DNA from 2 places in the Massilia sp. PAMC28688 genome. Region 2 is predicted to be linked to the other one. Evidence: predicted binding sites of a transcription regulator. Region 2 holds the regulator's gene; the other holds the start of a gene.
The links. Region 2 encodes FNR, which switches genes on or off when oxygen is low (the NO sensors DNR and NnrR bind a similar motif). Its sites were predicted from a motif close to TTGATNNNNATCAA; they were not measured.

Region 1 (4,210 bases), 620 kb from region 2:
GCAGTTCTTCGGAATTGACCGAGACCGCTGCGGTAATGTGCAGCAAGTCGCACACTTCCTTGAGATTGGACCAGAGACGGCCCTGGCGCTGGCGGCCTGCTTCCATGGTGGAGGAATGCAAGGTCGACGAAGGGGTGTTGCGGTTGTCAAGCGTTGGCGTGGACAGCATGCTTATCTCCAGGTGAAAAATCTCGTGGGTTCAGGCTGCGGCAAACACGTTGTGGCGGCGGTAAATGGAGGCAACACGCCAGGGCCAACATGATGGGACAGCACGGCTGGGATTAGCTTGCGTCTTCTAGAGTGAACCGCAGGAAAGCCCGAATCGTTGGATTGAGTATGCCAACACGAGTCCGGCATTGATATCAGCGATGGCTGAATCTACCGGTAGGATAGGGCGCGCCACCGTAGGAGTAATCCTAGAAATGCAGCGTGCGCTCATAGGGGAAATGGCGGAAAGGACGATGCCGGAAGGCTGCCTGCAATCGTCGCAGGAATGGCGCTGATTGACGCTTGTCCGCACGAATTTGCTGCAGCGTTGTCTAAAACTATTGGCCTCTTGAACGGGAAGGCTTCAAGAACGAAATGGCGACAGCAGGCGATGCGCCACCGCGTACTGCACCATTTCCGACAGCGAGGTCATGCCCATCTTTTGCATGATGCGGGTCTTGTGCGTGCTCACCGTTTTCACGGACAGGTGCAGGCTGTTGGCAATTTCGGTAATCGACTTGCCGCCCACCAGCAGGGAAAACACTTCAAACTCGCGATCAGACAATTGCTTGTGCAACAGTTGCTCGTTGGGCGTCATGATGTTCAGGGCCAGCTGTTCGGCCACTTCGGTACTGATGTAGGGCCGGCCGGAGGCCACCTTGCGGATTGCCCCCACCAGCTGGGTGCCCGCGCTTTCCTTGGTGAGGTAGCCCTGGGCCCCGGCCCGGATGGCGCGCACGGCGTATTGCTCTTCTTCGTGCATGGTGAGAATAAGGATGGCCAGCTTGGGCGACTCGCTGCGGATCTGGCGGATCAGGTCCACCCCGCTGCGCCCGGGCATCGACAAGTCCAGCAAGAGCAGGTCGAAGCCGCCCTGGCGCACGTGGCTGAGCACTTCAAAGCCATTGATGGCCTCGCCGACGATATCGATGTCAAGCGCGCCGTCGAGGATGCGCTTCAAGCCTTCGCGCATGATCGTGTGGTCGTCGGCAATGACTATTCGTATCATAGGGCAGCAATCAGTGAAAACAGGTTAATGGAGCGAAGCAACAGCGCGCAGGCGCAGCCATAGCCTACTGAACAGCCACCGGTTGCACTACTAGCAGAAATGCTAGCTTGACGGCGCCGCGACCAGGCGGTGGACCAGCACAGGCCTGCTGGTGTGCGACAGCACCTTGTTGGTCACACTGCCGAGCAGCAGCTGGCCCCAGCCGCTGCGCCCGTGTGATCCGATGAAGATGAGGTCGCAATTTTGCTCCTCAGCCACCTCCACGATCTTGAGCGCGGCGCCATCGGCAAAGGCGGTGATGCCCGCGCTTTCCAGGCCCGCATCCCGCGCGGCCTGCACAATGGGCGCCGTGTGCTGATCGCCGGCCTGTTGCATGTGCGCGAAATATTCCTCTTCGCTGGGATAAGCGGGCGGGACAATTTCAACATAGACAGGGTACTGGTAGGCCGGTGCCACATACAGCACCAGCACGCGCGCCTGCAGCTGGCGCGCCAGTTCCACGCCCGCCGTAGCGGTATGCCTGGAGACGGCCGAGCCGTCCGTCGTAATGAGTATTTTCTGGTACATGGCTTGCTCCCGGGCAGACTGCCGACGTATTTTCTGTCAGTGCTGCTTTTTTGCCTATTGATAGAACGCAAACGTTTGATCTGCCTCAAACTTCGTGACAGTTACAAGGTGTTGTTTTGCGCGAATAAAAATTGCCTCAAAGGACTAAAACGCTTGATCTGGCGTTGATTAGATAACAAAATACAACACTCGAACCGTGGAATGCGCCTAGTTGATTGTCGGCCTCGCAAGTTTCGCACACCAATGCAGCGGTCGCCGCGCGCAATGATTTACCTGCGTACGATTGCACTGCTACACTCGCGTAAACGCGGCCTCATTGCCCCGGTTCATGCTCTGCCAAAAACTCGCACGGCACACATTTAGTCAGATCGTAAGATCGTAAAGATTGCGAAATTTTAAATTTATGGAGAAGCAGGTATATGACGGACGCCGCTGATGATTTCGACGCACTATTTGAGGAAGTGTCTGCGCAGCGCACCGCCGGTGCTGCCGCCGCCCCCGCCCCGGCTGCCGCGGAAGATGACATGGAAGCCCTGTTTGACCAGGTCGCTTCCACCCGGCCCCAGCTGGTAGCGGCGCCCGCGCCTGCTGCTGCACCAGAGCCGCCCGCGGCCGGTGGCGATGGCAGCGCCGGCGAAGCCGAGCGCTCGGACAATCCCATGTTTGAACGCCTGGGCGGCATCGTGCGCCTGCTGCACGACTCTCTGCGCGAACTTGGCTACGACAAGGCCCTGACCGAAGCGTCGAGCCAGATCAATGATGCCCAGGACCGTCTCGAATACGTGGCCAGCCTGACCGAACAGGCGGCCAACAAGGTGCTCAATACCCTCGACGAGGGCATGCCGGCGCAGGACGTCTTGTCCAAGCAGGCGCGGGAAATGGAGCAGCGCTGGGATGCCCTGTTTTCAGGCAAGCTCAGCATTGACGAATTCAAGGCCCTGGCCGGCGACGCACGCAGCTTTGCCAAGGCCGTCAATGACGCCACCGAAGCGGAAAAAGCGCGCCTGCTCGACATCATGATGGCGCAGGACTTCCAGGACATTACCGGTCAGCTGATCAAGAAAGTGGTGACCATCACCAAGACCGTGGAGCATGAGCTGGCCGAACTGTTGCGCGACAACGCTCCGCCATCGGTGCGCGAAAAGCTGTCCAAGCCGGCGCTCATGTCCGGCCCCGCGCTGCCGTCGGTGGCCCTGGACCAGGACAATGTGGACGACCTCTTAGCCGATCTGGGATTCTAATGGACGATATGCTCAAGGATTTCGTCGTCGAGGCGATGGATCTGGCAGTCAACGTTGAAGAGCATTTGCTGCGCCTGGAGCGCGATCCGAACAACAAGGAAACCCTCAACGCCGTCTTCCGCTCGTTTCACACGATCAAGGGTGGCGCCGGTTTCATGAATCTGCCGGCGCTGGTGGCGGCCTGTCACCTGACCGAAAACCTGTTCGACGCACTGCGCACCGGCGCTGCGCCGGTGACCCCGCTGGCCATCGAGGCGGCGCTGCAGGCGTCCGGCTTCGTGGCCGACCAGCTCACCGACTTGAACAACGGCGCCTTGCCCGAACAGCTGGCATCGATGCCGGACGCGCTCGAACGCATCCTGGTCGATGCCATCGAAGGCAAGGGCCAGTCGGCGCCGGCGCCAACGCCGGCCCCGGCGGCCCCTGGTGCCTCGGCCCCCGCTGCCATGGCCGCGGCCGCACCAGCGGCGCCCGCCGCCATGGCAGCGGGCGCTGACGGCCTCGATTGGGAAGCCATGTTCGTGGCCGTGGTCCCGCCCGGGACCTATGTCCCCGCGGCCACGGTGGCTTCGGCGGCACCGGCCGCCGCAGCCCCTGCGCCCCAGGCAGGCAGCGCCGCAGGCGACGCTGCCGCAGGCGCGAAGCCGGCCGGCTGGGATGGCGTGGATCGGCGCGAGGAACGGGTGCAGGAATTCCGCGCCGCTTCCGCGCCTGCCAAGGAAGACAGCATCCGTGTTGACGCGGTCAAGCTCGACGCGCTGCTGGAAGTGGCGGGCGAATCGGTGCAGGCAGCCAACCAGGCCGCCGTGCTGCTCGAGCGCCTGCTGCAGTTCAAGTTTGAAGGCGCGGCTGCGACCCTCATGACCACGCTGACCGAAACGCTGGAACGCGCCTCGCGCTATTCGGCCGAACTGCAGCGTGCCACCCTGGCCACGCGCATGCAGCCGGTGGGCCGCCTGTTCCAGAAATTCCCGCGCCTGGTGCGCGAGCTGGCCAAGGACCTGGGCAAGGACGTGGAACTGACCATCGAGGGCGCCGAAACGGAAGTGGACCGCGTGGTGGTCGACAGCCTGTACGACCCGCTGGTGCACATGCTGCGCAACGCCCTCGATCACGGGGTGGAGTCGCCCCAGGACCGCGCCGCTGCCGGCAAGCCGGCCAAGGCCTTCATCTCGCTCAAGGCATG
Region 2 (4,210 bases):
CTCATGGGCGGGACCATCGCCGTGACCAGCACGCCGGGGTCGGGCAGCGTGTTCTGCCTGACCGTGACACTTGGCATCGATACCCAGGTCAAGGAAGACGTGCTGGCGCCATCGCTGCGCAAGTTGCGCCTGTTGATCGTCGATGACAGCCCGACCACCGTCGCTGCCCTGGAACAGCTGTGCCGCGCGGCCAACTGGCGCACGGTCTCGTTCAGCGACAGCGGCGCCGCCCTCGAGTACGTGCAGACGCTGGACCCTGGCGCCATGCCGTTCGACGCGGCCCTGGTGGACGCCAGCCTGGAAGGGGACGCGGCCAGCCGGCTGACGGCGGCCCTGGCCGGGATCTGCCGGCGCGCCGGCAAGCCGCTGCTGGCACTGCAGGCGCCGCACGCAAGGGCCACGGCGATGGCCACGGCGATGGGCGAGAGCAGTGGGCCGGTGGTGCTCAAGCCAGCCACCGCGCGCAGCCTGCGCCAGGCCATGCAGCAGGCGTTTGCACCGCCCGCGGCCGCGCGCAGCGGCATGCCGGTGGCGGCGCCGCGCCAGCGCCTGGCGGGCGTGCGCATGCTGCTGGCCGAGGACAACGACCTCAATCAGTTCGTGGCCCGCTCCATCCTCGAGGCTGAGGGTGCGCAGCTGCATATCGTCGGCGATGGCGCGGCGGCGGTTGACGCGCTGCGCGGGCCGGAGCGCTTCGACCTGGTGCTGATGGACGTGCAGATGCCGCGCATGGATGGCCTCGAAGCCACCCGCATCATCCGCCAGGAGCTGGGCCTGACCTTGCCGATCGTGGCCATGAGCGCGGGGGTGATGGTGGCCGAGCGGGAGCATTGCTCGGCAGCCGGGATGAGCGCCTTCGTGGCCAAACCGCTCGACCCGGCCGGATTCGTGCCAATCTTGCTGCGTCAGCTTGGAGCGGCGCCGGCGCCGGCACCGGTGGCGCAGCTAAGCGGGGTGTTCGATGTCTCCAAGCTGGTGCGCATGAGCGAAGCCAATGGCTCGCGCGCCGGGCTGGTGGCCATGATCGGCAAGGCCATCAAGGCGGCGCAGGCGCAGCGTGCCGAAATCCCGGACCTGTATGCGGCAGGCGATGTGGCGAGCGTGCTGCGCCGCCTGCACGATTTGCGCGGCACGGTGGGCATCCTGGGCGCCAGCGATTTTGCACAGGCCTCGCTGGCACTGGAAAGCGCCTTGAGGGAGCAGGGCAGGCACAGCGAGCCGCAGTTCGATGCCATGCTGCGCGAACTGGACCGGGCGCTGGGCGTGGCCCAGGCCTGGTGGCGCCAGGCCGACCCTGGCGCGGCAAAGGAATAGGCAAGGGGCGCAGCTCAGGCCCGGCGCACGACCACAATCAGGAGATAGGGCTGCACTGTTCGGTACCCGCGGCCATGGCCCGCATGCGGGCCGGGTCGAGAATGGTCATTGCGCGCTTGTCCACCGCCAGCAGGCCCTGCTTTTTGAAGCGTGACAGGATGCGGCTGATGCTCTCGATGGTCAGGCCGAGGTAGTTGCCGATGTCTTCCCGCGACATGCGCAGCTGGAACGACTGCGCCGAATAACCGCGGGTGGCATAGCGCGTCGATAAATTGGTGAGGAACACGGCGAAACGTTGTTCCGCGCGCATATTGCCCAGCAATAGCATGACATTTTGCTCACGCGTGATTTCCTGGCTCATGATGCGGTGGAAGTGGCGCAGCAGCGTGGGCACCTGGCCAAACAGGTCTTCCAGGTGGGCAAAGGGAATTTCGCAGACTTCGCTGTCTTCCAGGGCCACCGCGTCGCAGTGGTGGCGGTCGCCGCTGATGGCGTCCATCCCCAGCAGCTCGCCGGCCATCTGAAAGCCCGTGATCTGCTGCTCGCCGGCGGCATTGACCTGCAGCGTCTTGAAGTGGCCGAAGCGAATTGCATACAGGTTGCGAAACGGCTCGCCCATCTGGTACAGGCGTTCGTCGCGCGCCACCCGGCGCCGCTGGCCGATGATGCTGTCAAGCCGCACCATGTCCTTTTCGTCCAGCCCCATTGGCAGGCAAAGTTGATGCATGCTGCAGGCACCGCAGCTGGCCTTAAGCGCGGGAACATTTAAAGGGATCAGGGCGGTGGATTCATTCATGGGCACATGATACCGCAGGGGGCAGGCCGGTGGCGCCCCAAATTGGCCATGGCTACCGTGCCGGAGCGCTATTTCCGAGCAATTGTGCGCGCTGGCATCGAACTTGGCCGGTGTAAAATTGGCATATGATAAATATGGAATTACCGACCGATCCGGCATCCATGCCCGCCTTCCTGACCGGTGGCGGGCGCATGGCGCAGGAAATTGCCAATGCCAACTGGGCCGGGCATCCGCTCGGGCCGATTCACCAGTGGCCGGCCGCACTGCGCACGGCCTTGTCCATGATGCTCAATTCCCACACCCCGTCCTACCTGGTGTGGGGCAGCGAGTACTATGGCTTTTTCAACGATGCCTATATACCGCAGCTGGGGCTCAAGGCGGACGGCGCCCTCGGTGCGCGCTTTCGCGACACCTGGGCCGAAGCGTGGGACGTGGTGGGCCCCATTGCCGAGCGCGCCTTTGCAGGCGAAGGCAGCCACTTCGAGCAGATGCCCATTGTGGTCGAACGCTCGGGTTTTCCGGAGCGCTGCTATTTCACCTTTTCATACAGCCCGGTGCGCGACGAACACGGGGATGTGGTGGGGGTGCTGTGCAGCACCACCGATGTGACGGACCTGACGCGGGCCCTGAAGGCGTCGCGCGAGCTGGAACAGCGCCTGCAGCTCTCGCTCGACGCTTCCGGCAATATCGGCACCTGGAGCGTGGACCTGGCATCGAACATGACGTATGTGGACGAACGCTTTGCCCGCCTGTTCCATGTCGATGCCGAAGCGGCGCGCGGCGGGCTTGACCTGTCGCGGTTTACCAGCATGATCGATGCCAGGGACCGGGACCGGGTGCTGGCAAAAATCGCCGCCGCCATGGCCAGCGGCGAGCTGTATGAAGCTGAATACCGCCTGCCCCAGTCTGACCGGGCCGAGGTGTGGGTGATGGCCAAGGGGCGGGTGTTCGAGGATGCCGTGAGCGGACAGCGCCGCTTTGCCGGCGTCGCCGTGGACATCACGGAGCGCAAGCGCCAGGAGCAGTCGCTCAAGGAAAGCGAGGCGAAATTTCGCACCATCGCCAACGCCATGCCGCAGATGGTCTGGTCGACGCTGCCGGACGGCTTTCACGACTACTACAACCAGCAATGGTATGACTTCACGGGCGTGCCCCAGGGCTCGACCGATGGCGACGCCTGGAACGGCTTGTTCCACGCCGAAGACCAGCCGCGCGCCATGGCGCTGTGGCGCGCCTGCCTGGCCAGCGGCGCCGTGTACGAAATCGAATACCGGCTGCGCCACCACTCCGGCCACTACCGCTGGGTACTGGGGCGGGCCCTGCCAGTTCATGACGAACAGGGCGAGATCATCCGCTGGATGGGGACCTGCACCGATATCCATGCCCACAAGGCCGCCCAGGAAGAGCTGCGCAAGGCCAACCAGCAAAAGGATGAATTCCTGGCCATGCTGGCCCATGAACTGCGCAATCCGCTGGCGCCGATCAGCACTTCGGCGCAGCTGCTTGGCCTGCCCAGCGTGAGCGCAGCGGCCATCAAGCGCGCCAGTGAAGTCATTACGCGCCAGGTCACGCACATGACCGGCCTGATCGACGACCTGCTGGACGTGTCGCGCGTCACGCGCGGCCTGGTCACCCTGGCCGACGACCTGTGCGAGCTGGAACCGATCGTCAGCAGCGCCCTGGAACAAACCCGCCCCCTGGTCGATTCGCGCGGCCACCAGCTGGTGCTGCACATGCCGCCCGGGCCGGTGAGCGTGCGCGGCGACCGGATTCGCCTGGTGCAGGTGATCGCCAACCTGGTCAGCAACGCCGCCAAGTACACGCCGCAGCGCGGACGCATCGAAGTAGCGCTGCACGCGGACGAGGAGCAAGTGCGGATCGAGGTGAGCGACAACGGCAGCGGCATCGAGGCCGACCTGTTGCCCCAGGTGTTCGACCTGTTCACCCAGGGCTACCGCACGCCGGACCGGGCCCAGGGCGGCCTGGGACTGGGGCTGGCACTGGTCAAGCATATCGTGGCCCTGCACGGGGGCAGCGTCACCGCGCACAGCGAGGGCACGGGACGCGGCGCCACCTTTACCGTGACCTTGCCGCGCCACG

Region 1: a site for FNR is predicted at 1,859-1,872, ahead of KY495_RS15625 (universal stress protein). Genes of this name have one in related genera too.

What each region holds. Positions count from the first base shown of each region.
Region 1 covers NZ_CP080378.1:3,494,439-3,498,648, forward strand. Annotated here, with positions in the region: gene KY495_RS15615 (Crp/Fnr family transcriptional regulator) at 1-106, opposite strand, end outside; gene KY495_RS15620 (response regulator transcription factor) at 572-1,216, opposite strand; gene KY495_RS15625 (universal stress protein) at 1,319-1,783, opposite strand; gene KY495_RS15630 (protein phosphatase CheZ) at 2,203-3,024, shown strand; gene KY495_RS15635 (chemotaxis protein CheA) at 3,024-4,210, shown strand, end outside.
Region 2 covers NZ_CP080378.1:4,113,177-4,117,386, forward strand. Annotated here, with positions in the region: gene KY495_RS18500 (CHASE domain-containing protein) at 1-1,314, shown strand, start outside; gene fnr (fumarate/nitrate reduction transcriptional regulator Fnr) at 1,352-2,110, opposite strand; gene KY495_RS18510 (PAS domain S-box protein) at 2,245-4,210, shown strand, end outside.